DNA from 2 places in the Mycolicibacterium confluentis genome. Region 2 is predicted to be linked to the other one. Evidence: predicted binding sites of a transcription regulator. Region 2 holds the regulator's gene; the other holds the start of a gene.

Region 1 (15,475 bases), 2.0 Mb from region 2:
CATCAACTGGCTCGACCCGTCGTTCGCCGGCATGCGCCTGGTGATCGGGGACGCGCTGCACTCGCTGGCGGATCTTGGCACCGGCGGACTCAGGCTGGACGCCAACGGTTTTCTGGGCGCGGAGAAGACCGCGGCTGAGGACAACCCGGGATGGTCGGAGGGTCATCCGCTGTCTGAGGCCGCCAACCACCTCATCGCCAGCATGGTCCGCAAGGTCGGCGGGTTCACCTTCCAGGAGTTGAACCTGACCATCGACGACATCAGGCAGATCGGTGAGGCGGGGGCCGACCTCTCCTACGACTTCATCAGCCGACCCGCCTATCAGCACGCCTTCGTCACCGGCGACACCGAGTTCCTGCGCCTGACGCTGCGCACCACGCTCGAGTTGGGCGTGGACCCCGTGTCGCTGGTGCATGCCCTGCAGAACCACGACGAACTCACCTATGAACTCGTGCACTGGTCCACCGGCCACCGTGACGACATCTACGAATACAAGAACGAGCAGGTCACCGGTGAGCAGTTGGGCGACATCATCCGTCGTGACCTCAGCGAGAAGCTGACCGGCCCCAACGCGCCGTACAACCGGGTGTTCACCACCAATGGAATCGCCTGCACCACAGCGTCTCTGATCACCGCCACGCTGGGGGTCACCGACCTGGCGAAACTGGACGAGATGGTCGACATCGACCACGTCCGGCGCGCCCACCTGCTGCTGGCAATGTTCAACGCCCTACAACCCGGCGTCTTCGCGCTGTCCGGCTGGGACCTCTGCGGGATGCTCCCCCTTCCCGCCGAGCAGGTTTCGGCGCTGCTGCGCAGCGGTGACACCCGATGGATCCACCGCGCCGCACACGACCTCATGGGTGTCAACCCCGACGCGGAGCGGTCGTTGGCCGGCATGCCAAGGGGGAGAAGTCTTTACGGATCGATCCCGGAGCAGTTGGCCGACGAGGCGAGCTTCCTGCGTCAGCTGCAGGCGATCCTTCGCGTGCGGTCGCACTACGGCATCGCCACCAGTCGTCAGATCGACATCCCCGACGTCTCGCACCGCGGCATGCTCGTCATGGTGCACCGACTCGAAGACGATCGCGTCTATCAGCTCACGGTGCTCAACTTCGCCAACGAGCACATCGCCGGCACGGTGCGCTCGGACAAGCTCCCCGCCGGAGGCCACGTGTCGGACATGTTCAGCGGGAAATCGCTGGCCACCGTGGACGATCTGCACAGCTTCGCCGTCGACATGCCGCCGCACCACGGACTTGCGCTCCTGGTCGAGGCGCCCGAACCTGACGACGCGGCTTCCGATTCGATTGGATGACGCCTTCGCGGGCGGCGTGGGTGCCAGACTGTGCTGGTGGACCCTGCGGGCATCTATCGGACGGGAAGCCGTGCGGTGCGGCACTCCGGTGTGTTGGCCGCGATGGCGGGTGGTTGGTTGGCCGCTGAGTGCCGGCCACATGTGCTGGCTGCTCAGGCCATCTCCTCGTTGCCCGTCCCCGTTGGTCCGGTCGGTGACATCGCCCGTGGGGTTGCCGCCCAGCACGCCGACTCGGTCTTGGACCGAGCGTTGCGGGAGGCGTTCGGCGACGGCTTCGCCGACGACGCGGTACATCCCAGAACGCCGCCACGTCGGGTGGGTTCCCGCGGGCCGGTCACGGTCCTTCGACACCGGCGTCGCTACTGTGGCGGTGCCGCGGACATCTCGTATGGGGATGGCGGGCGAGCACACACCCTCGACATCTGGCGACGGCCGGACACCCGTTGTGACGCCCCGGTGCTGGTGCACATCCCGGGTGGTGCCTGGTCGGTGAACGACAAACGCGGGCAGGGATATCCACTGCTGGCCGCGATGGCTGAGCGCGGCTGGGTCGGGGTATCGATCAACTACCGTCGGAGCCCGCACCACGCGTGGCCCGCGCACGTGATCGACGTCAAGCGCGCGGTGGCGTGGGTCAAGCAGAACATCGCCGACTTCGGCGGAGATCCCAGTTTCATCGCGGTGACGGGTGGGTCCGCCGGTGGGCACCTGAGCGCGTTGACCGCGCTGACAGCCAACGAACCTCGATTCCAACCCGGGTTCGAATCCCTCGACACCACAGTGCATGCCGCGGTTCCGATGTACGGCGTGTTCGACCTGACCGACTCGCGGATCATGCATCCGCAGATGATGCCGTTCCTGGAACGCTCGGTGCTGAAGATGCCTTTGGCAGGCTCTCGCGACACTTACGAGTTGGCATCGCCCGTGTGCCATGTCAGCAGCGATGCCCCACCGTTCTTCGTGCTGCATGGCGCCAAGGACAACGTCGTACCGCCCGGTCAGTCACGGGTCTTCTCGGCGGCCCTGCGGTCCGCGGGTGCGGCGACGGTGTTGTACGCCGAACTGCCCAACGCCCATCACATGTTCGACGCGCTGGCCTCGGTGCGGGCGCACCTGGTGGCCCAGAACGTCGCGGCCTTCCTCGGGATCGTCTATGGGCGGCATCTTGCGGCGCGAACGGGTGGGCCATTGCAGCCCGGCGGTGCTTGAGAGGGTCGTCGATGGTGAGTGCGTGGCTGGTCAGCCATATCCCGGCGGGCCTGCTGTTGGTGCTGCTGATCGTCGTGATCGCCGGTGGGGCGGTGGCCCTGCAGGTCCTTGTCCGGCGGCGGTTTCCGGTGTTGCGCCGCGAGGACCACAACGATGTCACCAAGTTCACCTACGGTGTCATCGGTTTCGTCTACGCGTTCTTCATCGGCTTCGTGGTGTCGGCGATGTGGAGTCAGATCGGCGCCGCGGATGGCAAGGCCCGCGCCGAGGGTTCAGCGGCGGTCCAGATGGCGCGCGATGCTTCGGTGTTCGCTCCCGCGGACGCGGACCGCATCCGCGCGAGCCTGTTGACCTATGAGCAGGCGGCGATCGACGAGTGGTCCAATGCCATCCACGGGAGTTCTGCGGCTGCTGATTCCGCCCTGGCCGATCTGTATTCGACATATCGCCAGATCCGCCCGGCCGACGACGTGCAGAAGTCTGTCCTGACGACGTCAGTGGTGAACCTCGACAAGATCAGTCAGGCGCGTACGGAGCGGATTGTGCAGGCCCGCACCGACACTGGTCCGCCCTGGCCGCTGTGGGCGGTGATCTTTCTGACCAGCGCGATGGTGCTGGGCACCGTCATCATCTACGGCGTCGAGCATCCCATGATGCACTACCCCATGGTCGCGATCGTGGGAACGCTGGTGGCCACCAATCTCTTTCTGGTGCTCCAGCTTTCCCACCCGTTCCTCGGGGGTATCGCCGTCAGTCCCGAGCCGCTGCGCGAGGTGGTGGCGGTGTTGTCGGGGGAGCGGGGCTAGGCGGTTCTGGCCGAGGCGCGCTGTCACGGCAGCGGTCGTGTGCCACCAGTATGTCGACCGTCGCGTAGTCCATCGGGACCATGCCGCTGGACGATTGGGTGGGGACGGAGCGTCGCGAGCGGGATCCAGTCGCGTAGGTGATCGCCAAGCTGATCGAACGCGCGGCTGAACACCGGGTCTGACGTGCGATTCCGCCAGACCCGGCTCAGCCGTCGTCCTTCTGCTGGTCGGGGTCGGGTGGGTCGGGGCCGCCTTGGTTGTCCTCCGTGTCGCGTGGTGCGAGGAGGTTTTCCGGGTGGTGGTAGTCATTCACCCGTGGTCCGCCGTTGTCGAGATGCGGCGGTGGGATCCATTCACACCGCCCGTTGCGCATGCGGGTTTTCCAGCCGGTGGGACCGACTTTGCGGTTGTCGGGCCCGCAGGCCAGAGCCAGCTCGTTGATATTCGTTTCTCCGCCGTCGCCCCAGTCGAGGACGGCGTGGTGGACTTGGGATTGGTAGGCCGAGGCGGTGCAACCCCGGTCGCGAGCATGAAGCACGATGCGCTGCGCGGGGGTGGCGATCCGCTTGGCCCGCCCGAGATACAGCGCCTGCCCGTCGTCATCGAACACCGACAGGTAGTGAAAGGCATGGGAGGCCATCCGGATCAGGTCGCGCATGGGCAGCAGGGAGCCGCCGCCGGTGATGCCGAACCCGGCCCCGGACTGGAGTTCCTTGAGCGTCGTCGACACCACCACCGTCACGGGCAGGCCGTTGAGTTTCCCGAGTTTCTTCGAGGCCAGGAGCATGCGTCCGGCGGCGACCAGGGCGTCGTGCTGGCGTTGGGCTTTGGTGCGGTGGTCGGCCTTGATCTGTTCCTCCGACGGCCGCCCCGACACGCACGGTGTTTCGTCGTCGGGGTTGCACATTCCTGGGGCGCCCAGTTTGGCGCAGCCGGCTTCGAGGAGCGCGGCGGCTTCGGGGGTGAGGTGTCCCCGGACTTCGGTCAATCCGTCAGGCCCCTGCTTGCCGAAGGTGAGGCCGCGGCGGCGTTGGATGTCGGCATCGTTGAACGACCCGTCGGGATCCAACCACAACAGCATCCGGTCCAACGCGGCCCGCAGGTCGGGCACCCCGAGCTCGCTGGCGTGGTCGGCGGCCAATTTCTCGGCCGCGACTCGGGCGCTGAGGTCGACGTGGTCGGGCAGTGCTTTGAAGAACTTCCGGATCCTTTCCACGTGCGCGGGCCCCACCCGGCCTTCGGCCACCTGTGCGGCGACGTTCGGCATGATCGGCTCCAGCGCCTCGCCGGTCATCGCCCGCCGCGGACCCAACACCTCGGCGTCGGCGACGCGTTGGCGGGCTTCTTCGGCGGGGATTCGCAACCGGTGGGTCAGGACTTTGGTGACCTTGTCGCCGCCGAGTTCCTCGGGTCCGCACTCCTGCAGGCGTGCAACGAGTTTGTGGTCGACGGCGGCGTGGGCCCAGCTGACTTTCTGTAGGCGTTCCATCACCGTCAGCACCTGCAGTGCGGAGAGGTCATCGACGGACGCGGCGGCGAGGCGAGCGTGGACGCCCTCAAGCTCAGAGAGCAGGGCGGCCACTGAAGTCATATTCGAACAGTAGTTCGGGCCACCGACAGAAAACGTCGCGATGTGACTGGAGAAACCCAAGGGGCAGAAGAAAATTCAGGGAATCGAGCTGTTTCGGATGGCAAGTGAATCCGCGTCGGGAGCCAGTACAGCGCCGAGGAGTTCGGGGAGGACGAGTGTCATCACAGGAGGGGTTCTGAGCCGGGAAGGCAAACTCGCCGAGCGATGCGCTGGCGAGGGCGGCCGAACTCGGCGTCAGCGCAAGGTCTCTGGGGCGTTCTTAGGGCGCCTCCGGTCGCATGGCTTCGCGGGCCCGCGCAGAGCCAGCGAGCAGCACCCGTTGCACTGCAACCCAATTCAGACCAAGCCTCAGCCCAACTCCTCCGCGATCGCAGCCAACCGCGAAATCGACCCCGCAAGCCGATCCGAAGTCGTCGTCCGAGCCCGCACCATCCGGGCCTCGTCCGTCAACTGAGTCCAGTCATAGGTGTGCGTCACCCGGCACCGTGACGGACCCAGCGGTTCGATCTCCCACCGCCACAGATGCCCCGGCCGAGGCTGATCGACCTCCGAGGGTTGCCAGGCGATGCGTCGGCCCTCCTCGAACTCCACGACATGGTTCTGCCGGACCTGACCGGTCGTGAGCGTCATCGAGAACACCTCGCCCACCGCGCGGACGCGGGTCGGCGTGGCCTCGGCGAGGTTGTCGTTGCCGTCCCATCGCGGCTGCTGCGCGACGTCGGCGATGAGTTCGAAAACGGTCGCCGCGGGCGCCGCGATCTCGCGACTGGCTGTGACCACCCGGGCCGCTGAATCATCGGAAATCGACATGCCGGATATCCAATCAGGCGGCACAAGTACTTTTACGGGCATGAGTTATCCGGGCCCGCCGCACGCCGCGCCGCAGACCCCCGTCTGCTACCGGCATCCCGATCGCGTCACCTACGTCACGTGCACGCGTTGCCACCGGCCCATCTGCGGAGACTGCATGCGGTCGGCAGCGGTCGGCCACCAGTGCGTGGACTGCGTCCAAGAGGCCGCGGCCTCTGTGCGCGAGCCCAAGACTCAGTTCGGCGGGACGCTGCGCACCGCGACGACGCCGGTGGTCACCTGGACTCTCATCGGCCTGAACGTTCTGGCCTTCGTGCTGCAGATGGCGGTCGGTCAGCTCGAACCGGACTTCGCGCTGTGGCCGAACGGCGTCGCGCACTTCGATCAGTGGTACCGACTCATCACCTCCGCGTTCCTGCACGACGGGACGCTGCACATCCTGTTCAACATGTGGGCGCTGTACATCGTGGGCCCCGCGTTGGAGATGTGGTTGGGCCGCCTGCGGTACGTGGCGCTGTACGTGCTTAGCCTGCTGGGCGGGTCCGTCGCGGTCTACCTGCTCTCGGACCCCTCAAGCCTGACGCTGGGCGCCTCGGGTGCGGTCTTCGGCCTGTTCGGCGCGACCTTCGTCATCGGCCGTCGCCTCAACCTGGATGTGCGCTGGGTGGCGGCGCTGATCCTGATCAACGTCGTCATCACGGTCGTCGCGCCGGCCATGGGCGCCGGACCGATCAGCTGGCAGGGCCACCTGGGCGGGTTGGTCACCGGATCCATCGTGGGGGCGGCGTTCGCGTATGCGCCTGCCCAGCGGCGTGCCGCGGTCGGGGCGGGAGTGACGGTGGCGCTGCTCGTGGTGTTCGCCGTCCTGCTGTGGTGGCGTACGGGAGTGTTGATCGAGCCGTACCGGATCGTCGTCGGCTGAGCAGCCCCACGGGCTGAACGCCCCGAACCGCTACCGACTGGCGGTCTTGATCCCGACCGCGTGACGCAGTTGGTCGAGGAAGCCGTCGTCGTCGTCACTTCGGACGATGTAATGGCAGACGGCCACCCTGATCGCTGTGGCCGCCTTCACCGGCGCGCTGGGTCCGCTGAGCAGTTTCTCCAGCTGGGCCCGCATGACAGGCAGCACCTGCGACAACCGGGCGATGACCACCTCGGGTTCGATGTCGATCGCGCGCACTCCCGAGTAGGAGTGCTGGTAGTCGACGATGAACCGCAGCGCCGCGTCCAGGCGGTCGGTGCCACGCAGGCCGGCGGTGGCCCGGCTGATGCCCGTGTCGAACATCTCGCGCTCGTAGATGCTGAAGGCGTCGAGCAGGTCCTCCTTGGACGCGAACCAGCGATACAGCGTCGGGCGGGACACCCCGGCCTGTTGGGCCACGTCGGACAGGCTCAGCTTGGACTGTCCGCTTCGGCTGAGGACCTCGGCGGTCGCCGCCAGGATTCGCCGCCGGGTCGAGTTGTCCTCGGCGGGGTCGACGGCCGCGGTCAATGGCTCGTTGTTTCGCACAATGAACCAGATCGTAGAGGCAATCCGGCGTCAGATGGCTTCAACGGCGCCTTTGACCACGCCGAACCACGTGAATTGACGGTCGGACAGGGACGATGGGCGCCGCCTGGGATAACCTTCTAATCAGCCACATCGCTCGCGCAACCGCGAGTGCGGTGCCGTGCCGCCACGCCTACCGGGGTTCAAAACGCAGCCTCGCAGGTCAGACGCAGTAGCACGGGAAGCGAAAACAGTGAGGTGCTTGATGCCAGAAGATTCCGATATCGCCGAAGAACTGATCGCCAACCCCTCGTGTGTCGTCGAGGAACAGTGGATCGACCAGGTCGTCGTGGTATCCGCTGCCGGCACGGTCGACATGCTGACTTCGCCACAGCTTGAAGAGCGAATCTCTGCGGTGCTCGAGCGGAAGCCCTCCGCGTTGGTGGTCAATCTCACAGATGTCGAGTTCCTGGCCTCGGCCGGGATGAGTGTTCTGATCGCCGCTCACCAGAAGGCAAGTCCAAGTGTCGGATTCGCGGTCGTCGCAGATGGCCCGGTTACGGGACGCCCGCTGAAACTCGTGGGAATCGCAGACATCGTTGACGTGTATCCGAATCTTGATGAGGCACTGGCAAAGCTGGCCGCGTAGTGGCTGAGGAAATCGGGTAGACCACCACCGCTATGACAGCCGCTGAGACTCTCGAACACTGTGTTGTTGCCGACGCTGCGCGCGTCGGTCAGGTGCGTGAGGAGTTCAGCCGCTGGCTCCGACAGTTCGACCTCAGTCCAGACCGGCACAACGACCTCGTGCTTGCGGTCAACGAGGCGCTGGCCAACGCGGCCGAGTTCGCCTACGTGCGCCATTCGGCGCCCGGCGAGGTCCGACTCGTGGCCAGATTTGACGCGCCGTCCCGGTCGATCTCCGTGAGGATCTCCGACGACGGGAACTGGCGCGAGCCGACCAGCAGTGACATCCCTGCGCTCCGTGGGCGCGGGATTCCGCTGATGCGGTCCCTGGCCGACGACGCCGACATCGAGCGTTCCCCGCACGGTACGACCGTCCGGATGCGCTTCGACCGGGTCGGCGACAACATGACGGAGCGGTCCTCCGTCCTTCAGTGATTTTTGTTTAGACCACCTCCGCTTGGGGTACAAGCGCCAGGACTGCGATCGGCGTCACCTGGGAGGTGGGATATGACTGTTGCTCGTCTTGGGCAGCTTCCCGCCTGCCTCGTCACCGCAACGACTCCGCACCGCCGTCTATCGATCGTCGGGAGGCGCAGGGCGGACTTCTCGATGATCACTGCCACCGGCGAGATAGACACTGCCAATGCGCGGTTGTTCGCCGACCACGTGATGGAGCTTGCGCACGGTTGTTCCTCAGTCCTGCTCGACCTCAGTGGTGTGACCTTCCTGGCGCTTGATGGCATGACCGCGCTGTACGCGATCAGGGCTGACCTGGCGCGAACCGCGGTCGACTGGTCGCTGATGCCGGGCCCGGCGGTGTCGCGCGTACTGGCACTGTGCGACCCCGAGGGGTTGGTGCCCACCGTCGACGAGGCCCCGGAGCGGATCGCCGGCTGATCCAGCCTGCCCACTGCCGACTCCGCGCGGCCAAATCGTGACTTTACATATCAAGGCCTGAATGTCACGCTTCCTTATCGGGAACATCGCGCCCGAAACGGGAGGTTCGATCGATGACAGCCGTGCCAGTCGTGCAGGACGAACCCATCTCCGGCCCTGCCGACGGCAACTCGCTGAAGTATCAGCTTGCCGTGCTTGCGCCGTCAGTCGCCGACGCGGTCGCGTACTCGGGCGGCTGGCTGTTCGACCGCGTGATGGCGGGGTGGGAGGTCAGCGTGTTGATCCCCGGCCTCGACGACGCGAGTCCCACCGTGCGTCCGCTGGAGATCCTGGGTGCGCGGGCATACAACCTCGACGTGGCCCTGGAATCAGCGTGCGGTCTGCGTCCTGACGCGATCGCGGTCGCCGCCGACATCTTCACCGGCGATCGGCGCGTCAACCGAGAGGTCACGGCGGCCCTGCGTCGGCGATCCGTCGAGGTGTCCTTCTGGGGCGACATGACGCCGGCGTCCGTCAGCGAGGGCACCGAGGTTGAACCGGTCGAGCATCCGTTGACCGCGGCGGCGCGCGCGTTCAAGAGCCACGCCCTGGCGCTCGCCTCGGCGGCGTCAGGTGCCGTCGGGCGCACCGAGAAGTTCTTCGCGATCGGCACGCCCCACCGCGAGTGGTGAATCAGCCCAGACGAGCACGCAATTCGCGCTTGAGCACCTTTCCGTAGCTGTTCTTCGGCAGGTCATCGACGAACAGATAGCGCTTCGGACGTTTGAAGCGGGCGATCCGCTCCAGCAGGTGGGCGTCGAGCACACCTTTGTCGGCCGTCCCGACCACGAACGCGACCACAATCTCGCCCCACTCCGGATCGGGCGCTCCGACGACGCAGGCCTCGCGCACGTCGGGATGTTCGAGCAGAACCTCCTCGACCTCGCGTGGGTAGATGTTGCTTCCACCGCTGATCACCACGTCCTTGGAGCGGTCTCGCAGGGTCAGGTGTCCGCGGTTGTCGAAGGAGCCCAAATCCCCGGTGTGCAGCCAACCCCCGGCCAGCGCCTCCGCGGTTGCGGTCGGGTTGTTCCAGTACCCCGACATGACGACATCGCCGCGGCACACGATCTCGCCGATCTCGCCGGGCCCGAGCGGGGATCCGTCCGGGCCCACGACCTCGACCTCGACGCCCGAACGGGTGTAGCCGACCGAGCCGAGGACCGCGTCGTCGGCCGACACATGGTCGGCTCGGGGCAACCCGGTGATCGTCATGGGGGACTCGCCCTGTCCGTAGATCTGGGCGAAGATCGGCCCGAATGCCGCCATGGCCTTCTTGAGGCTGTCGACGTACATCGGTCCGCCGCCGTACACGACGGTGCGCAGGTTGTCGGGCGCTGACCGGCCGGTGTCCACCAGCCGCTGCACCATGGTCGGAGCCAGGAACGCGGCGCAGCGGGGATGCGCGCTGCACAGGTTGAGGAACTCGTCGGCGTCGAACATGCCGGAGGCCGGAATGACCTGCCGCGCACCGCGTGAGACGTAGGCCGGGATGTACAGCCCGGAACCGTGTGACATCGGCGCGGCGTGGATCAGGCTCGAGTTGTGGTCGGGGGAGTCGATGTCGGCCAGGTGCGCGAGCGTCATCGCCGTGAGGCTGCGGTGGGACAGCATCGCGCCCTTGGACTTGCCGGTGGTGCCGCTGGTGTAGAACAGCCATGCCAGCGCGGACGGATCCGCCGACGGTCCGGACGAAGGCTCGGCATCGAAGCGGTCGAGATAGGCCGGGGTGCCGAAAACGTCAATGGGGGTGTTGGCCAACGGCGACAGGGATTCGGCGATCTTGGGGGAGGCGAACACCGCGGCGGCACCGGAGTCCCCCAGGATGTCGACCATCTCCCGCGGGTGCAGCTTGAAATTGATCGGCACGACGACGCAGTCGGCGGCCCAGATGCCGAACAACACCTCGAGCAGTTCGGGCCGGTTCTCACTGGCGAGCGCGACCCGGCTGCCGGGTGCGACGGACCGCCGCAGCGAGGACGCCAATCGCAGTGCGCGGTCGCGAAGTTCGGAAAATGTGCACTGCTGCTCGGTGCCGAGGTACACCGCGCCGTGGTCGGGAAAACGCGTGGCTGCGTTGTCCAGCACGCCGAAGATGTTCACCGGGGCACCCACTGAGAATCGAGTGCGAAGTCCGAGAGGTACTTGGTCGAACTCCACCCGCCGTCGACCACGATGGTCTGCCCGTTGATGAATGAGCCACCCGGCGAGCACAGGAAGGCCACCGTGGACGCGATGTCCTCGACCCGGCCGAGACGTTGGTGCGGGGTCATCTCGGTGTTGATCTTGCGGAAGCGTTCGTCCTCCAGGCGGTGCTCGACCATTGGAGTGATGGTGACCCCGGGGGCGACGGCGTTGCAGCGGATTCCCTGCGGCCCATACTGACACGCGATGTGCGTGGTCAGCGCGGTCAGCCCACCCTTGGCCGCCGAATAGGCGCCTCCACGCAGGCCACCCACGACGGCGAACGTGGAGGTGATGTTGATGATCGCCGACCCCTCCCGCATGTGCGGAATGACGTCGCGCGCCAATCGGAATGGCGCCCGCAGCATGAGACCCAGGAAGTGATCGAGGGATTCGTCGTCGGTCTCGTGTAGCGGTTTGGGGCTTCCGACGCCGGCGTTGTTGATCAGGAAGTCAATGCGCCCCCAGCGCTGGATCGCAGCCTCGACGATCCGCGTGGGCGCGTCGTCGGCCGTGAGGTCGACCGCGATGGTGCCCACCCGGTCCGGGTCGCCCGTGCTCTGCGCCACCGCATCGCGCAGGGCCGCCAGCCGATCCTCATCGCGGCCGGTGCCCAGGACGGCGATCCCCTGCTGGGCAAGCGCTGTGGCGCAGCCGAATCCGATGCCGCTGCTGGCTCCCGTGACTATCGCTACCTGCATGGGTTGTTCCTCTCAGTTCGGCTCGGCCAGAGCCGCCCGGATCCGGTGTTTGAGTACCTTGCCCGCATCGTTCTTGGGAAGCGCATCCCAGACGACCACCTGTTCGGGGACTTTGAACCGGGCCACGCCGGCGGCCACCAGGACGTCGTGCAGGCGTGCGAGGTCGGGCGGGGAGCCGTCGGGTACGACCACCGCGCAGGCGCGTTCGCCGGTGCGAGGATCGGGCAGTCCGACTATCGCGATCTCGGCGATGCCGGGTTCGGTGATGAGGATGTCCTCGATCTCTTTGGGAGAGATGTTCTCACCGTTTCGGATGATGATGTCCTTGGCGCGTCCGGTCACCATGAGGTAGTCGCCGTCGACCCATTCGCCGAGGTCTCCCGTGCGGAAGTAGCCGTCGGTGTCGAAGGCCTCGGTGTTGTCCTCGGCATGCAGATACCCGAGCAGCATCTGCGCCCCGCGGGCCCTGATCTCGCCGTCGATGATCACGACGTCGGCGATGCCGGGGCGGCCGTCGGTGTCCGCGGCGTGGTCGGTGTCACCGGGCGTGCACGCGCCCACCGTGGTGACCGGCACCTCGGTGGACCCGTACACCCGGCTGACCAGAGCGCGGTCGAAATACTCCGTCGCACTGCGGATCAACGACGGTGGCACTGAGGCGCCGCCGCAGATGAAGACCTTCAGATCGGGCAGCCTGGTTCCGGCGCGGCGCGCGGCGTCGAGCAGTTGGGTCAGAAACGGCGTGGCACCGGCCATGTGTGTGCAGCGGTGTGCGGTCATGAGCGCCACCGCGTCGTCGGCGTCCCATCTGTCCATGAGCACCGCGGTGGTACCCAGCAGCAGCGGGCACTCGAATGCGTAGATGGACCCGCCGATGTGCGCGATCGGCGACGGCACCAGGAAACGATCCCCGGGTGTGATGTGCCAGTTGTCGCGCAGTTGGCAGATCAGTGCGTGCAGCGAATTGTGGCTGTGCAGCACCCCTTTGGCGCGGCCCGTGGTGCCCGAGGTGTAGAGGATCATACGGACGGCGTCGGGATCGAGCTGTGGAAGCCGCAGGCCGGTGCCCGAATCGCGGAACAGGTCGGCGTAGGGCATGTGCCCGTCGCCGCGCACCACCACGACTTCCGGGGGGTCGCTCACCTCGGTGACGACGCGGGCGAGCATGGCGGCGTAGTCGTGACCGCGGAACTCGGAGGGCACGAAGATCATTCGAGAGTCGGCGTCGTCCAGGATGAACCGCAGTTCGTGGTCGCGCAGCGACGGCAGGATGGGGTTGACCACCATGCCGGCCAACGTCGCTCCCAGATAGACCACGGCGGCTTCGTGCCAGTTGGGCAGCATGAACGACACCACGCTGCCCACCGGCATCCGGGCCACGAGTGCCTGCGCCAGGGTGTCGGCCTGGCGCAGCAGCGTCGCGCAGTCCAGACGCACGTCCCCGTCGACGATCAGGACGCGGTCCGGGGTGGCCTCGGCGGCCTCGCGCAGCGTGTCGGCCAGTGTGGTCGACACCCACCATTCGTGCCGATGTGCTGACTCCCGGATGTCCTCGGTGACCGGCACCCGCGTCATCCCTTCACCCGGCGCAGAGTCATCGAGTAGCGGTAGCGGGACGCCGGATGTGTGTTGATCGTGACCTGCGCGGTTTCACCGTCAGAGGTGGTGTAGGTGCGGCGCACCTCAAGGGCGGCCGTGCCGGGGTCCACATCGAGGCGTGCGGCCAGGTCGGTGCGCATCAGCACGGCCGAGATCTCCTGGTGCACTTCGACGATGCTGCGGCCGAACATGTCCTCGATGAGCGGGAAGATGGGGCCGTTGTGCCGTTGCAGCATTCGGCCCACGGCCGCGAACGACCGATTGATGTAGTACTCCGTGAAGCACACCGGGTTGGGGGCGCCCTCGACCTGCCGGTAGCCACCGACCGCGAGCCACTCCTCGCCGACCGTCAGACCGGTGCGCGCCGCGAGGTCGGCGTCCACGGTCAGCATCTTGTTGGCGTTGATGACGAAGCGCGCACCCGTCGCGAAGGCCATCAGGTCGTCGATCGACATGACGTCCTGGGCGTACGAACTCGTCGACGTGCGGGGCACCACCATCGTGCCGGCGCGGGGGCGCGACGCGATCAGGTTGTCGTCGCGCAGTCGGCGCAACGCCTCGCGCACGGTGTAGCGGCTCACCGAGAAGCGTTCACACAGGGCATGTTCGGTGGGGAGCTGCGAGCCGACAGGGTAGATCCCGTCGACGATCTCCTGCCGCAGCACGCGCGCCACCTGAAGGTAGCGGGGATCCGTCGAGGAGTTCTGCGTCGTCATGGGGTGTCAGGTGCCGACCGGGCGCAGTGCCAGGACGCTGCCGTCACCGTCGGCCGAGACGTACAGGGTGCCGTCGGGGGCGGCGGTGATACCCGCGAAGGGGCCCTGTGGGCCGGAGAACGGCGGCATGCCGAGCAGGGGTTTGGGCGTCACTCCCGGTGCGGCGCCCACCGGCAGACCCGCGGCGATCACGCTGGATGACCCGCTGGCGGGATCGAATTCGACCACCGACTTGGTGCCGGCGTCGACGACGAAGACGCGACCCCTGCGTGTCGTGATGCCCTGCGGCGTCACGAGGCCGTCGAGCACGGTGTTGGTCGTGCCGGACGACACTCGCGTCACCCGGCCCGCACCGGACTCGGTGACCAGCACCGAACCGTCGGATTCGACCAGCACACCGACCGGTCCCTGCAGGCCTGTCGCCAGCACCTCAACGTCGGCGCCCTGCACCGACAGCAGCCGCCCGGTGCCGAATTCGGCGACCACGGCCGCACCGTCTGGGGTCAGGTCCACGCCGTAGAGCTGATCGAAACCGTCAGCCAGGTAATCGGTTTCACCCGCAGCGGGCCGGAAGCGGGCCACCTGACCGCCGGAAGTGGTCACCACGAACTCGTCGGGGCCCGCGGGCGCCAGGCCGCGCAGGAACCCGGGATACCCAGGGGTGAAGAGCATCCCGACGGTGTGCAGCGTCCCATCGCGCAGCACGTAGAAGTAGGTGCCGTCCGCGACGTACAACTGGCCGTCGGCTCCGATGGCCAGGTCCAACGGCCAGTTGAGCCCGCCGGGCAGCAGCGTGTCGGTCCGGCCGTCGAGGATTTCGGTGATCTCACCGGTGAAGTTGGAGACGAACAGGCGGCCGTCGGCGAAGGTCAGGTTGTCCAGCCCGGGCGACAGGGTCGCCAGCACGCTCTGTTCACCGGTGCGCGGGTCGATTCGCAGCACCTGGCCGCTGGCGACCTGCGTCGAGACGATCTTCCCGGCGCTGTCGAACTTCACCGCGTCGGGCACGCCGAGGCCCGTGGCCACGGTTTCGGGTTGACCGCCGTCGGGATCGATCCGCCAGATCTCGTTGGCGCCCATCACCGGGAAGTAGAGCAGTCCGTCGGGGCCCACCTCCATGGCGTTGGGGGAGGGGACGTTGTCCAGCAGCAGTCGCGGTTGGCCGCCGTTGAGGTCGAGTTCGAAGATCCGACCGCCTTCGCGGCATTCACCGACGAACAGGCGGCCGTTGTGGAACGTGATGCCGTTGGCGCATGGCATGTCGTCGCGAAGCACGCGGGACCGGCCTGAGCCGGACATGTCGAGCACGCTGACTCGACCGTTCATGACCTCGGTGGCGTACAGCGCTCCCGACGGATCGAAGGCGACATCGTCGGGCGCGACGATGTCGCCGCCCTTGGCGCTGACCGTCTCGACGTCGCCGGTGCCG
Region 2 (15,475 bases):
GGAACGCGATGTCGGTGGTGTTCACCGTCGGCGACGTGTTGGTCGGGGTCGGTTGGCCGAACGTCGCGTCCAGGATCGGTACGGTGCCGAACATCGCGAGGCGTTCGAACAGGCCGCCGTTGGGCCGATTCGGGTTGCCGATCAGGACGAACCGCACATTGTCAGGAAGGCCGGGCAGCCCTTCGGGCGGGTTGGCCAACTGCCGCTTGACGATGCTGGCAACCGTCGCACCCTGCGAGTAGCCGAAGATGACGACCTCGTCGCCGGGACCGGCGGCGGCCTGCGCCTCGCCGTAGCGTGACGACAGCGACACCACGCCGTTCTGCACCGAGTCGTTCCACTTCGCGCCCTCCAGGCCACCCCACCCGGCGAACGGGAAGGGCCAGAACTGCGCGGTGTAGGGGACACCTTCGGCGCAGCCCACATCGGAGGTGCAGGGATTGATCGCGCTCCAGGAGGGGTTCACGTAGTGGTTGACGGCGTTCTTGAGGTAGTTGGTGGAGCCGTCGGGATTCGACGTGCCCGTACCCGGGACGATCAGGGCCGTGTTGGCCGCCAGGGTGATCGCGGCCTGCATCGTTCCGGTCAGCGCAAGCACCATCGCACTGACGAACGCGATCACCACCACCGTGATCGAACCGACTGTTGAACGTATCTGTGTCCGCATATTCCTGTCCTTGCCAGCCGATGCTCCGTCGACGCCAGGGAATCCTTGCATCGGCGCACGAAGATCACTGTCAATTTCGCCAAACCGTGTGTCGCCACCCCAAAACAGGAATGAGATTTCAATTCCTCTATGCTGGCGGCATGGGTCTGAGAGGCGAGGCTGCGATCGTCGGCTTCCACGAACTGCCGTGCGAGCGCATGCCTTCTGGCACACCGGAGTTCACCATCGAGCAGTGGGCCAGGCTGGCCGCGGCGGCCGTGGCCGACGCGGGACTGAGCGTGCAGGACGTCGACGGACTGGTGACCACGGGAGTCTTCGAATCCGAACTCTTCGTGCCCTCGACGGTCGTGGAGTACCTCGGGATCAAGGTCAACTTCGCCGAGTACGTCGACCTCGGCGGCGCGAGCGCGGCCGCGATGGTGTGGCGCGCCGCCGCGGCCATCGAGTTGGGCATCTGCGAAGCGGTGCTGTGCGCCATCCCGGCCATCTACCTCACGCCCATGCACGAGCAGCGGCCACTGAACATGGGCGACGCGGTGTACTTCGGCGCCTCAAGCTTCCGCTACGGGTCGCCGCAGGCGGAGTTCGAGATTCCCTACGGCTACCTCGGCCAGAACGGGCCGTACGCGCAGGTCGCCCAGATGTACGCCGCCACATACGGATACGACGAACGCGCGATGGCCAAGATCGTCGTCGACCAGCGGGTCAACGCCAACCACACCCCGGGCGCGGTGTTCCGCGACAAACCGATCACCGTTGACGACGTGCTCGCGAGCCCGATCATCGCCTCACCACTGCACATGCTCGAAATCGTGATGCCGTGCATGGGCGGATCGGCGGTCCTGGTCACCAGTGAGCGCCTGGCCCGCAAGGGCCGCAACCGGCCCGTCTGGATCAAGGGCTTCGGCGAACGCGTGCCCTACAAGTCACCGGTCTACGCCGAGGACCCGCTCAACACACCCATGCAGCACATCGCCCCCAAAGCCTTCGGCATGGCCGGACTCACCCCGGCCGACGTGGACATGGTGTCGATCTACGACTGCTACACCATCACCGCGCTGCTGACACTGGAGGACGCCGGCTTCTGCGAGAAGGGCAAGGGCATGCAGTTCGTGACCGACCACGACCTCACCTTCCGCGGTGACTTCCCGATGAACACGGCCGGCGGCCAACTCGGCTACGGCCAACCCGGCAATGCCGGTGGAATGCACCACGTCTGCGACGCCACTCGCCAACTCATGGGCCGCGCCGCCGACACCCAGATTGACGACTGCAACCGGGCTTTCGTCTCCGGCAACGGCGGCGTGCTCAGTGAGCAGGAAGCCCTGATCTTGGTGGGGGACTAGCCATGACCGCACTCGAACGTCCGATGCCGTTGCCCACCCCGGTCTCGCAGCCCTACTGGGATGGACTGCGTCGCCACGAGGTGTGGATCCAGTACTCCCCGTCGTTGGGGCGGTACGTGTTCTACCCGCGCGTGCTGGCGCCGGGCACACTGGCCGACGACCTGGAATGGCGCCAGATCTCCGGCGCGGGCACCCTGGTCAGCTTCGCCGTCGCGGAACGCCCGGTGGCGCCGCAGTTCGCCGACGCGGTGCCACACCTGCTGGCCATCGTGGAATGGCATGAGGGGCCGCGCTTCGCCACCGAACTCGTCGACGTCGCACCTGAGGAACTCGAGGTCGGCATGCCCGTGACGCCGGTGTTCGTCGACGTTCTGGACCACGACGTGACGCTGCTCAAGTACGCGCCGCGCCGGTGAAGGAGACGATGTGGCCCTCGCACTGACCGACGAACAGGCGCAGTTGTCCGCTGCCGTGGCGGGTTTCGCGACGCGCCACGCGCCGCTGGCGCAGACCAGGACGCAGTTCGACGAACTCGCCGCCGGAGACGTTCCGTACTGGTGGAAGGCCTTCACCGGCCAGGGTTTCCACGCCGTCCATCTGCCGGAGTCCGCGGGAGGCCAGGGCGGCGGCCTGACTGAGGCCGCGTGCGTCCTCGATGCCGCCGGCTACGCACTGCTGCCCGGACCGCTGCTGCCGACCATGATCGCCGGCGCGGTCGCGGCTGCGCCCGGCGCCGGGCCCGTGCTGCGCACGCTCGCCGCTGAGATCGCCGAGGGCACCAGGGCCGTCGTGGTGCTGCCGGAATCCGGCCAGCTGACGGCCACCCCCGTCGACGGCGGTTGGGAATTGACCGGTGCGGTCGGACCGGTGGTCGGGCTCGCGGGTGCGCAGCGGTTCGTCGTCTCGGCGCGCACCGACACCCACACCGTGTGGACGGTGCTGCACACCGGCGGGGACGGCCTGGACGTCGTCGCGGAGGCGGGCACAGACCTGACCCGCGACGTCGCCACCCTGAGGGTCGACGGCCACCTGGTCAGCAGCGCTGCCGTCGCGGACGGGTTCGACGTCGACGCCGCGCGGTTCGCCGCGGTGGCACTGACCGCGGCCGAGGCGGCGGGTGTCGCCCGCTGGTGCACGGACAACGTCATCGCGCACCTGAAGGTCCGGGAGCAGTTCGGCCAGCCGATCGGCGCCTTCCAGGCGTTGCAGCACAGGGCCGCCGCGCTCTACATCGACAGTGAACTCATCGCCGCATCGGCCTGGGATGCGGCCCGTGCCGCCGATCAGCCAGCGGCCCAGCAGCTCATCGCCGCCGCCGGCGCGGCCATCGTCGGCAACGCCAAGCTGCCCGACCTGGCGCTGGACGCGCTGACGATGTTCGGGGCCATCGGCTACACGTGGGAACACGATATGCACCTGTACTGGCGGCGGGCGATCAGCCTGTCCGCGGCCAGCGGACCTGTCGGCCGGTGGGCGCGCCAACTCGGTGAGCCTGCGGCCCCCACCCGCGACTTCTCCATCGAACTGCCCGACGTCGAGACCGAGTTCCGGGCGCGCGTCGTCGAGATCCTCGACCACGCCGCGACCGTGGTCAACGACCAACCCGGCCGGCAGAGCCCGGACTACGCCAACCTCTACACCGGGGCGCAGCGCGATGTCCTGGCGGCCGCGGGCCTGTTGGCCCCGCACCTACCCGCACCCTGGGGCCTGGACGCCACGCCCGTTCAGCAGTTGATCATCACCGAGGAGTTCGACCGGCGACCCGAGGTCGTCCGCTCCTCGCTGGGCATCGCCGAATGGATCCTGCCGACGATCCTGGCCTTCGGGTCCGACGCGCAGCGCGCACAGTTCGCCGAACCGATCCTGCGCGGCACCCACGCCTGGTGCCAGCTGTTCAGTGAGCCCGGCGCGGGATCGGATCTGGCGGCGCTGAGTACGCGAGCCACCCGGGTCGACGGTGGCTGGCGTATCGACGGGCAGAAGGTGTGGACGTCCTCGGCGCACTGCGCCGACTGGGGTGCACTGCTGGCGCGCACCGATCCAGAGGCCCGCAAGCACAAGGGGATCGGCTATTTCCTGGTCGACATGACGACGCCCGGGATCACGGTGCGTCCGCTGCGTACGGCCACCGGCGACGCGCATTTCAACGAGGTGTTCTTCGACGACGTGTTCGTCCCCGATGACATGCTCGTCGGGGCTCCCGACGCCGGATGGTCGTTGGCCCTGGCCACCATGGCCAACGAACGCGCCGCGATCAGCGGGTACATCAACAACGACCGGGAGTCGGTGCTGCGGAACCTCGCAGACGGCCCCGGGGCCGACCGCGAGGCCCTGGTGCGCGCGCTCGGTGAGGTCCGCGCCGCCACCAATGCCATCGCCGCACTGAACCTGCGGGACACGCTGTCCCGGCTCGCAGGGCACTCACCGGGCCCCGCGACCAGCATCGCCAAGGTCGCCACCGGCGCCGTCCTGCGCCGGATCGGCACCGCCGCTGTGGAATTCGCGGGTCCTGCGGCACTGACCCATGGGGTCGGGGACACCGCGGTGGCCCACACGCTGCAGTTGCCCGCCGAGATCATCGGCGGCGGCACCCGGGAGATCCAGCTCAACATCATCGCCACCATGATCCTGGGATTGCCGCGGCGATGACGGGCGGTCCGGTCAGTCTCGCGGGGGCGTCGGACGAACTGCCCGAGTACAAGCGTGCGCGCCGCACCCAGATCGTGAACGCGGCCCTTGCCGCGCTCAAGGAGCACGACTACGAGCAGATCCAGATGCGCGACGTCGCCGAACGCGCCGACGTCGCACTCGGCACCCTGTACCGGTACTTCGGCTCCAAGGAACACGTCTACGCCGCGGTGCTTGCGGAATGGGCGCAACCGGTCTTCGTGGCCGACGACTCGGACTCGCGGCCCGCGGTGCAGCGTCTGCGCGCCAAGGTGCGAGCCATCGTCACGAGCTTCGAGAAACGGCCGGGGTTCTTCAAAGTCTGTCTCCTGCTGCAGAACTCCACCGACCCGGCCGCCGCGCAGATGATGGACGAGTTCGCCGAGGTCGCGACCCGCACCCTTGCGCACGACTTCTCGGCTCTCGGCGAGCAGGAGGCCCACGACGCCGCGGTGATGTTGTGGGGCATCATCAACACCGTGCTGTCGGCGGCGATTCTGCGCGGCCATCCGATGGCGCACGCCTATCGGATCAGCGAGGCGTTCGTGGATCTGGTGGCGCCGCGGTTTCCCGACGATCAGCGCGGGCGGTGATCCGCGGGGGTTCGTGGGCCCGCACCGGGGGAAGAGTGCCCGTGTACTTCTCCACCTGCACCAGCACGTGCGCACCGGTGCACCCGTGCGCCAGCGCAGAGGTTCCGACGTCGTCGGTGAGGACGTTTGGATTGCCGTGCGCGCACAGCGAATCCGGGTCGGCCGGATCGACGGGGTCATACCACGCGCCGGTGGCCAACTGAACCACACGCGGGCGCACACCTTCGTCGAGCACCACCCCGGCCAGGCACGCGCCGCGATCGTTGAACACCCGCACCACGTCCCCGGGCTCCAGCCCACGTTCCGTCGCGTCCTCGGGATGCATCCGGATCGGTTCGCGGCCAGCGACTTTCGACGCCTGGCTGGTGCGCCCGGCGTCGAGTTGGCTGTGCAGTCGGGAGGCCGGCTGGTTGGCCAGCAGGTGCAGGGGGAACTCGGCGGCCCGCGGCCCGCCGAGCCATTCGGCGGGCTCATACCAGCGTGGGTGGCCCGCACAGTCGGCGTAACCGAACCCGGCGATGGTGTCCGAGTGGATCTCGATGCGTCCGCTGGGCGTGGCCAGTCGATGCGCGGCCGGGTCGGCACGGAACTCCGACAGCAGTGTCAGCCCCTCCTCGACGGGCAGGTCCAGGTGGCCACGGGCCCAGAACTCGTCGAAGGTGGGGACTGAAAAGTCGAGTTCGGCGGCCCACGTGGTGTACATGTGCTCGAGCCATTCCCGTTCGGTGCGGCCGTCGGTGAACGCCTCGCCGAATCCCAGGTGGTGCGCGAGGGCGGCGAAGGTCCGGTGGTCGTTGCGAGCCTGGGCGTACGGCGGTGCCAGGGCGGGCATCGCGACCAGTCGGGGATCGTTGCGGGAACCCGAGAAGTCGTCGCGCTCATACGGTGTCGTGGAGGGGACGACGATGTCGGCGTGCTTGGCCATCGCGGTCCAGTACGGGTCGTGCACGACAACGGTGTCCACTCGGCTCAGTGCGCGCCGCAGGCGGGGAATGTTCTGGTGGTGGTGAAACGGGTTGCCGCCGGCCCAGTACACGCATCGGATGTCGGGGTAACGCAGGCGCTGGCCGTTGTACTCGAACATCTCGCCGGGGTGCAGCAGCATATCGCTGACCGCGGCCACCGGAATGAACGTCTGCACGGGGTTGGGGCCCTGCGGCAGGCGGGGCAGGCGGCACCGCACCGGCGGCAGGCCGGGCTCGTTCATGGACCCGTAGCCGTGGCCGAAACCGCCTCCGGGAAGACCGATCTGGCCGAGCATCGCGGCCAGTGTCAGGCCCATCCAGGGGGCCTGCTCGCCGTAGCGGGTGCGCTGCAGCGACCAGCTGACAGTGAGGATCGTGCGCCCCGCCGCCATCCGCCGGGCCAGGGCGCGCAGCGTGTCGGCGGGCACCCCGCTGATCTGTGCGGCCCACTCCGCCGACTTGGGCACGCCGTCGTCGTGGCCGAGCAGGTGCCCCTCGAACACGTCGTAGCCCGTGCAGAATTCGCGCAGGAACTCCTTGTCGTGCAGCCCCTCAGAGACCAGGGTGTGCGCCAGGCCGAGCATGATGGCCACATCGGTGCCCGGTACGGCGGCCAGCCAGTCGCAGGGCCCGACGACGTCGTCGCGCAGGGGGGAGACCGACACGATGTGCCCGCCGCGGGCGCGGAACCGCGCCAGCGCCTCGCGGGCCGGATGTGCCGTGGTGCCACCATCGTTGATCGCGGTGTTCTTGAGGCCGACACCGCCGAAGCAGACCAGCAGATCGGTGTGCTCGGCGATCACGTCCCAGCTCGTGGAGCGTTTGAACAGGTTGTCGTGCGTGCCCACCACGCGCGGCATGATCACGCCGGTGGCGCCGAGGCTGTAGGAGTGTCGCGAGAAGGTGTATCCGCCGAGCAGTTTCAGGAACCGGTGCACCTGGCTCTGTGCGTGGTGGAAGCGCCCGGCGCTGGACCAGCCGTAGGAGCCGCCGTAGATGGCCTCGTTGCCGTACCGGTCGACCACCCGACGCAGTTCGGTCGCGAGCACCTCGGTCAGCTCGGGCCACGACAGTTCGACGAACTCGTCGGAGCCGCGTGCCCCGGTGGGGCCGGGGCCGTGTTCGAGCCAACCGCGCCGCACCGCGGGGGCCGCGACGCGGGAGCGGTGCCGGATCGACCCGACCAGGTTGTCGAGCAGCGGCGACGGGTCAGTGTCGTAGGCCGGGGCGGTGACGGCGGTGATGTCGCCGTCGGCGACGTCGGCATGGAACGCACCCCAGTGGGTGAGGCTCATCGGTGCGGTGTTGCCGCGCGCACTCATGACTCCCGAGTCTAGGTGCGCAGGTCGGCAGCCCGATTCCCGACCAACCACCCGGTTGGTATATCGTCGTGCGCAAGATTCGCAGTTTGATCAAACCCGCCCCGGAGGTCCCCGTGAGCAACGCCGTGAAGTTCCAGCGCACCCTGTTCGAGCCCGAGCACGATCTCTTCCGCGAGTCGTACCGCGCCTTCCTGGACAAGCATGTCGCGCCGTACCACGAGCAGTGGGAGAAGGACAAGATCGTCGACCGAGGTGCGTGGCTCGAGGCCGGCAAGCAGGGCTTCCTCGGCATGGCGGTGCCGGAGGAGTACGGCGGCGGCGGCAACGATGACTTCCGCTACAACGCGGTGATCGCCGAGGAGAACACGCGCGGCCGCTTCAGCGGACTGGGCTTCGCGCTGCACAACGACGTCGTGGCGCCGTACCTGCTGCGCCTGTGCACCGAGGAGCAGAAGCAGCGTTGGCTGCCCGGGTTCTGCTCCGGCGAACTGATCACCGCGATCGCCATGACCGAACCGGGCACCGGAAGCGACCTGCAGGGCATCAAGACCCGCGCCGTCAAGCAGGGCGATCACTACATCCTCAACGGCTCGAAGACCTTCATCACCAACGGCATCCTGTCCGACCTGGTGATCGTCGTCGCTCAGACTGACCCCGAGAAGGGCGCGCTGGGCTTCTCGCTGCTGATGGTGGAGCGCGGCATGGAGGGCTTCGAGCGCGGTCGCCACCTCGACAAGGTCGGCCTGGAGGCCCAGGACACCGCCGAGCTGTCCTTCACCGACGTCAAGGTGCCCGTCGAGAATCTCCTCGGCGAGGAGGGACAGGGCTTCGTCTACCTGATGCAGAACCTGCCCCAGGAGCGCATGACGATCGCGATCTCGGCCGCCGCAGCCATGGAGGCGGTTCTCGAGGAGACCATCCAGTACTGCAAGGAGCGCAAGGCGTTCGGCAAGCCGATCGGCAGCTTCCAGAACAGCCGGTTCGTGCTGGCCGAGCTGGCCACCGAGACCACCGCGGTGCGCATCATGATCGACGAGTTCCTCAAGATGCACACCAAGGCGCACCTGTCGGCCGAGCAGGCCGCGATGGCCAAGTGGTACGCCACCGAGGCGCAGGTCAAGCTCATCGACCGCTGCCTGCAGTTGCACGGTGGCTACGGCTACATGCGCGAGTACAACGTTGCCCGCGCCTGGTTGGACGCCCGTGTGCAGACCATCTTCGGCGGCACCACCGAGATCATGAAAGAGATCATCGGGCGCAGCCTGGGCGTCTGATCCGGCGCTCTTTCAAGAGCGAAGAGAATAACCGTCCCGTATCGAAACCGTGCTTTCGGGTCCCGGATGCATGTTATTTACGTTACGTATGGGTATTCTGTGCCGGATGAGGTTGGCCCGTCTTCGACTGTGCCCTGAATTCGGGCTGGTCCTCGCAGGCTGACGATGCAGATGGCAGGGTCGGAAAGCGCGGGGTGAGTCGATGACACGGCAGTGGAAACGATTCGGGGGAATCGGTCGAACGGCGTTGGGAATTGTTCTCGCTGCCGCCGCGGTCGCGCTTTTTGCGCCGACTGCGCATGCGTCACCGGAAAGTGACGCCACGGACGCGATCAATGCGGCGTTCGACGCCGCCGGTGGAGACGCGTCGACCCTGGGCCCGCGGGATGGCGGTGTCTATGCCGTGGGCCCGGGTTTCGGGCAGAACTTTGCCGGTGGGGCGATCTTCTTCTCGCCAGCAACCGGTGCGCGAATCATGCACGGCGCCATCCTGGAGAAGTACCGCGACCTCGGCGGACCCGCGGACAGTGATCTGGGCTTCCCGAACATCGATGAGGGTCCGGGCCGGATCAGCCCGGAGAGCCGTAACAGCACGTTCAGCGCCGCTGACAACCCCGTGATCTTCTGGACGCCGGAGACCGGCGCCTGGGTGGTGCGCGGTGCGATCAATGCCGCGTGGGACAAGCTCGGTGGCTCGGCTGGCGTCCTCGGTGTCCCCATCGCCGACGAGACGTACACCGGCGACGTCATCTCGCAGCGGTTCACCGGTGGTCAACTGTCGTTCGACACCGGCACCAAGGTCTTCACGACCGAACCGGCCGACCTTGCCGGACAGCTTGTCGGCCTTGAGATCCCGTCCGACGCGGCGTCGGCGATCGCGACCGCCTGGCGTGCCGCCGGCGGGTCCTCAGGACCGCTCGGGGTCAAGGCCGGGGAGCAGTACGCCATCGGAGACGCTGGGGCCGGACAGAACTTCTCCGGCGGCAAGGTGTTCTACAGCCCGGAGACGGGCGCCCATGCCGTTTCGGGGGACATCCTGGCCAAGTACGAGTCGGCCGGTGGTCCCACCGGAGACTTCGGTCTTCCGGCCGGCGGTGAGGCCGACGGCGGGGTGCCGGACAGCCGGATCCAGGTCTTCTCCGCGCCGGACAATCCGACGATCTTCTGGACGCGGGAACACGGTGCTGTCATCGTGCGCGGCGCCATGAAGGCCGCGTGGGACAAGCTGGGCGGCGCCACGGGTGCGCTCGGCGTCCCCACTGGGGATCAGAACACCGAGGGCGGGATTGTCACGCAGAAGTTCAGCGGTGGCGAGCTCTCGTGGAACAGTCAGGACAACACCTTCACCTCCGATCCCGCGAACCTGGCGCAGTCGCTGGGCGGGCTCGAGATACCGGACGCACCCGTGCCGAGCGCCCCGCCCGCGGCCCCCGAAGGTGAGACGGACAGCGGAATCACCTGGCAGAGCTGGTGGCTGTGGTGGATCATCCCGGTCGCCCTGCTGCTGCTGGGTTCGGTGTACGCCTTGGTCGCGATGCGCAGGCGCCGGTCCGCGCAGCACGCCGACTACGACGACGAGGACGACGACGAGGACGAGGGCCCCGACGCCGGGTACGAGCCCGGCTACGACTCGGGGTACGAGCCCACGTACGAGAAGAGGTTCGGCGAGGCCCGCGACGACGAGAACGGTTGGTCGCGCCGCACGGACTTCGGCGAGCACGACGACGACGCCTACCTGCCGCCGGTGTCGCGGCCTGCGTGGGGCGAAGAGACCACGTCGCTGCCCCGCCTTGCACCACAGGCCGACGACGACGACGGTCTGTTCACTCATCGCGGCGCCCACGAGTCGGCCGACGCGGTCGAGGACGACGAGGACGATCTCGACGCCGACACCGCTCCGACCCGGGTCATCAATGTTGGTGACGATCAGGCCGGACGCCACGCCGCACACGATGTGGGCGACCAGTCCTGGTCCTCGCAGCCGGACGACGACGACGACTACCTGCCGGGTCCGGGCTCGCTGTTCGCGCCCGTCTACGGCGCGGCGCCGCCGCCCGCGCGCAGCTTCGAGGCGCCGCCCAGCCGGTACGTGTCGCAATACGAGCAGGACTATCAGCAGGACGTCAACGCCGGCTACCAGGAACCGGAACGCGGCTACCAGGAACCGGAACGCGGCTACCGGGAATCGGACTACGAGGAGCCGGACTACGGCGACCAGGGCCAGCGCGACGAGGACGCCGTGGTCGTGTCGGGCGAGGCCGAGGACGAACATGCGGAGGTGGCCGCACCGCCGGCCATCCATCTGCCGCTCGACGACCCGCATACGGCGCCAGAGGGCTATCCCGTGAAGGGCAGCATGCGAACGGGGCGCTACCACGTACCGGGATCACCCGGCTACGACGAGACGGTCGCCGAGATCTGGTTCGCCAGCCCGGAATTGGCTGAGGCGAACGGGTTCAGCCGCGCCGACTGACCGCGTTCAGACCGCGGCTCAGATCTTGCGGATGACGGTCACGACCTTGCCGAGAATGGCCGCGTCGTTGCCCGGGATCGGGTCGAACGCCGGGTTGTGGGGCATCAACCACACCTGACCCGCGGTGCGCTTGAAGGTCTTGACCGTGGCTTCGCCGTCGATCATCGCGGCCACGATGTCACCGTTGTCGGCGACATTCTGCTGGCGTATGACGACCCAGTCGCCGTCGCAGATCGCGGCGTCGATCATGGACTCGCCGACCACCTTCAGCAGGAACAGCGAACCCTCGCCGACGAGTTCACGCGGCAGCGGGAAGACATCCTCGACAGCCTCCTCGGCGAGGATGGGGCCGCCAGCCGCGATCCGTCCCAGCACGGGCACGAACGTGGGTTCCGGCAGGGCGTCGGATCCGGCCACGTCGGTCGCCACGGCGTGCGCAACATCATCAGCGCCACGGACGTCCACCGCGCGGGGGCGGTTCGGGTCACGGCGCAGATAGCCCTTGCGCTCAAGGGTGCGCAGTTGGTGGGCCACCGACGAGGTCGACGTCAGGCCCACCGCGTCGCCGATCTCGCGGATGCTCGGGGGATAGCCCCGTGTGGTCACCGAGGCCCGGATGACCTCGAGGATGGTCCGCTGCCGCTCGGTGAGAGCAGGGTCGAGCGCGCCTTCGCGACTGGTCGCGGGTGAACTGCTGCCGTTCTCGGTGTCAGCCATGCGTTCGAATGTAGTCCCGCAGGGGGCAAGAATCAAACATGTGTTCGAGGCGTGTCGCCATCTGTCCTGCTGGTGCCCCTGTGGCCGGTGATGTTGGTGTGGCGAGGACTCGTCGCGGCGGCCTGGAGCGATTTTTTGTCGGAGGCCCGTTCTATCGTTCGGCTACGGTTCGATCACATGTTCGGTTTCAGACTTCTAGTCGAACACATGATCGATTATATTCGAACACAGGAGCGAACGCATGGACCGCCCGCAGCGACCGAAAGGACCGGACATGACCCACACCAGCGTGTACCCGAGGACCGCATCGGCCTTCTGTGAAGACAGGTGGCCCGCCCCCCGGACGTCCCCGGGCGTCGACGCACCGCGGCGCCCTCGGAGCGGCAGCGGCGTCGCGGGACGGCCCGCACCGGCGCGACCGGCGGCCATCGCGCCGCGCTACCGCGGTACCGGAGTGCGGGTGTCGCGCGCTCCCCATGCCCGCACGCCCGGGCGCCGGATCACGCCGTTGACCCTGGTGGGCCTGGCCTTCACGGCCGCGCTGATCACGATGTGGCTCGGCGTGGTCGCGCAGTTCGGTGAGGCCGCGCACGCCTCGGCCCCGGTTCCGGATCGACTGGCAGTGGTGCAGGTCCGGTCGGGGGAGACGCTGGCCCACGTGGCCGCCCGGGTGGCGCCGGATGCCCCGGTGAACAGCGTGGTGGACCGCATCCGTGAACTCAACGAGCTCGAGTCCGGGGCGCTGGACGCCGGCCAGACGCTGATCGCGCCGGTCGCCTGACAGCCGTACGTTCGAATTCAGGTGGCGGACAGTCATGATCGTCGTGGACTTCGGTGCCCTGGCCGCTGAGCGGCGCACCCAGGTAGTCTCTGAGTCGTTGGGGTCATCCCACAGGCGGCACGACGAAGGAGCGGGCATGCACTGTCCTTTCTGCCGGAATCCTGACTCGCGTGTCGTGGACTCCCGGGAGACGGACGAAGGCCAGGCCATCCGTCGGCGCCGTTCCTGTCCGGAGTGTGGGCGCAGATTCACCACTGTCGAGACGGCCGTGCTCGCCGTCGTGAAACGCAGCGGGGTCACTGAACCGTTCAGTCGGGAGAAGGTGATCAGCGGCGTGCGCCGGGCCTGTCAGGGGCGCCAGGTGGACGATGACGCGCTCAACCTGCTCGCCCAGCAGGTCGAGGACGCGGTCCGGGCCGCAGGTCCTGAAGTTCCGAGCAACGAGGTTGGTCTCGCGATTCTGGGGCCGCTGCGGGAACTCGACGAGGTCGCCTACCTCAGGTTCGCCTCGGTGTACCGGTCTTTCACCTCGGCCGACGACTTCGAACGCGAAATCGAGGCCCTGCGTCAGCACCGCGGGGTCTCCGCGGGTTGACCCTGGCGTTCCTGCTGTCCTGGGGCAGTTTCAGTCGACGCGCCGAATGCCGTCGTTGACGGCGGCGCCGGCAACCTGCACCCAGCCCTCGGGCGACCACGTTGTCTCGATGCGCGAACCCTGGCCCTGCGTGATGCGCAGGTCCCGGCTGAGGTAGTCGGTGATGCGCACCGCCGCAGCGCCAGTGGCCTCGTCCTCGACGATGCCCAGATGTGGCGCGAACATCCGGGAGCGGATCTCCCCGGCATCCCGGTCGGTCCACGTCCACAGATAGTGCTCGACGTCGTCGGTGTAGTCGGCGGGATCGGCCGCCATCAGTTCGTCGACCGAGTCCAGATCATGGATCGCGAACTCAGGCGCCCATTCGGAGCGTGCGCTGATTGAGGTGAGCCTGTCAGGGCCGACGTCGTAGTTGACCTGAACGATCCCGGCTGCGGTCTGCAGCGTGTGCACGGGTGTCCCGATCTCCTTGAGCCACCACGATGCACCCACGGTCGGGTGGCCCGCGAACGGCAATTCGGTTGTCGGCGTGAAGATCTGCACCTGTGCCGTCGCCGCGCCGGCAGCCGGGATGTGGACGTAAATGGTTTCGCTGTAACCTAATTCAGCGGCAAGGGCCTGCCGGTCCTCGGGCGCGACGGTCCTCGCGTCGACCACGCCGAGTGGGTTGCCGTAGTTGCCGTCTGAGTCGGTGAACACCCGAAGCACCGTGACGTCGATACCCATGTCCCGACTGTACTGGGCAGTGACGCGGATTTGGTCTGGATCCTCGGCGACGGTCTCAGGTCGCCGAACGCTCGTCGTGACCCATCGCGTCGAGGACTGCGACCTTGGTGTCGGACGTGCCGGTGAGGGTGGATTCGGTGATCCCGGACCGCAGGAGTTCCCGCAGTGCGGCCTGGTCGTATTCGGCCGGTGCGGTGGTGTCGATGAAGCGCTCGACGACCTCGACGAAGCGGTCGGGGTCGTCGTGGAACGGAAAGTGGCCTGAGCGTGGGAAGATCTCGAGTTGTGAGCCGGGCATGGCGGCGTGCGCCATGCGGGCATGGGCCACCGGGATGACGACATCCTGGTCACCCCAGATGAGTTGCACAGGAACCGATTCCGTCAAATAACACCGGTCGAGCATCGTCACCACCTGGCCACGCCAGTCAACAACGGCACGCAGGGTGCGGGTGAAGGCCGACGATGCGGTCGGTTCGGGCAGGTCGCGCAGGATGCGCAGCACATCGGGCAGGTCGCGCCCGACACGAGTGGATCCGAGCACCGCGCCCGCGGCCTTGCCGAATGCCTGCAGCGCGGGCAGCACCATCGGCAGTCGCAGCAGTCCCAGCGCCTCGCCGCCCAACGGCAGGGAGGCCATCCGCAGCGCCACGTTGACGTCCTTGGTCACACCGCCTGCCCCGACCAGGATGAGACGCTCCAACAACTGCGGGAACTGATAGGCGAACTGCATGGCGACTCCGCCGCCGAGGGAATGACCGATGACCGTGACGCGCTCGATGTCGAGCACGCTGAGTAGGTCGCGCATGCCGTTGGCGTAGGCCGCCACCGAATAGTCGGCTCGCGGCTTGTCGGACTGCCCGTGGCCCAGGAGGTCGGGCGCGATCACCGTGAATCGTTGGGCGAGCTTGGCGTGCACGGTGTCCCACGTCGTCGAGTTGTCGCCGATGCCATGGATCAGCAGCAGGGCGGGACCCGTTCCGGCGATCCGGAACGCCCGCCGGTAGCCGTGGATCGTGCGGTATTCGAGCGTGGGGGAGAGCTCGCGCACCGACCGGAGGTTCGGCTTCTGTGGGCTCATAACGCCAACCTCGTCGTCGGGCCCGGTGGGGCGTTGTCTCTACGGCCCGCCGTCGTGTTTACAGCGTGCCGTCGTCGTCCCGGAACGGATCCCGATTCTTCTCACCCGCCTGCTGGGCGAGGAAGCGCTCGAACTCAGCTCCGAGTTCGTCCCCGCTTGGCAGGTCCTCGTCGTGAGCCAGCAAAGATCGATTCTCTTGGGCGGCGACGAAAGCATCGTACTGACGCTCCAGCGCGCTCACCACTTGAGCGACCTCCGCACTGGCCTCGAC

Evidence for each region. Region 2 encodes LexA, which represses DNA repair genes until DNA is damaged. Its sites were predicted from a motif close to CGAACANNTGTTCG; they were not measured.
Region 1: a site for LexA is predicted at 4,928-4,941, ahead of G6N34_RS23555 (HNH endonuclease signature motif containing protein). Genes of this name have one in related genera too.

The regions. Positions count from the first base shown of each region.
Region 1 covers NZ_AP022612.1:4,980,860-4,996,334, reverse strand. The annotation lists gene treS (maltose alpha-D-glucosyltransferase) at 1-1,318, shown strand, start outside; gene G6N34_RS23565 (alpha/beta hydrolase) at 1,355-2,527, shown strand; gene G6N34_RS23560 (bestrophin-like domain) at 2,539-3,333, shown strand; gene G6N34_RS23555 (HNH endonuclease signature motif containing protein) at 3,539-4,924, opposite strand; gene G6N34_RS23550 (SRPBCC family protein) at 5,273-5,728, opposite strand; gene G6N34_RS23545 (rhomboid family intramembrane serine protease) at 5,775-6,656, shown strand; gene G6N34_RS23540 (TetR/AcrR family transcriptional regulator) at 6,687-7,244, opposite strand; gene G6N34_RS23535 (STAS domain-containing protein) at 7,489-7,872, shown strand; gene G6N34_RS23530 (ATP-binding protein) at 7,905-8,345, shown strand; gene G6N34_RS23525 (STAS domain-containing protein) at 8,418-8,807, shown strand; gene G6N34_RS23520 (hypothetical protein) at 8,921-9,478, shown strand; gene G6N34_RS23515 (AMP-binding protein) at 9,480-10,949, opposite strand; gene G6N34_RS23510 (SDR family NAD(P)-dependent oxidoreductase) at 10,946-11,731, opposite strand; gene G6N34_RS23505 (AMP-binding protein) at 11,744-13,306, opposite strand; gene G6N34_RS23500 (GntR family transcriptional regulator) at 13,303-14,046, opposite strand; gene G6N34_RS23495 (SMP-30/gluconolactonase/LRE family protein) at 14,053-15,475, opposite strand, start outside.
Region 2 covers NZ_AP022612.1:2,979,301-2,994,775, reverse strand. The annotation lists gene G6N34_RS13895 (PE-PPE domain-containing protein) at 1-667, opposite strand, end outside; gene G6N34_RS13890 (thiolase family protein) at 808-2,013, shown strand; gene G6N34_RS13885 (Zn-ribbon domain-containing OB-fold protein) at 2,016-2,429, shown strand; gene G6N34_RS13880 (acyl-CoA dehydrogenase family protein) at 2,440-4,662, shown strand; gene G6N34_RS13875 (TetR/AcrR family transcriptional regulator) at 4,659-5,273, shown strand; gene G6N34_RS13870 (molybdopterin guanine dinucleotide-containing S/N-oxide reductase) at 5,212-7,560, opposite strand; gene G6N34_RS13865 (acyl-CoA dehydrogenase family protein) at 7,674-8,834, shown strand; gene G6N34_RS13860 (sunset domain-containing protein) at 9,037-11,307, shown strand; gene lexA (transcriptional repressor LexA) at 11,326-12,024, opposite strand; gene G6N34_RS13850 (LysM peptidoglycan-binding domain-containing protein) at 12,299-12,805, shown strand; gene nrdR (transcriptional regulator NrdR) at 12,942-13,400, shown strand; gene G6N34_RS13840 (PhzF family protein) at 13,431-14,126, opposite strand; gene G6N34_RS13835 (alpha/beta fold hydrolase) at 14,182-15,204, opposite strand; gene G6N34_RS13830 (proteasome assembly chaperone family protein) at 15,263-15,475, opposite strand, start outside.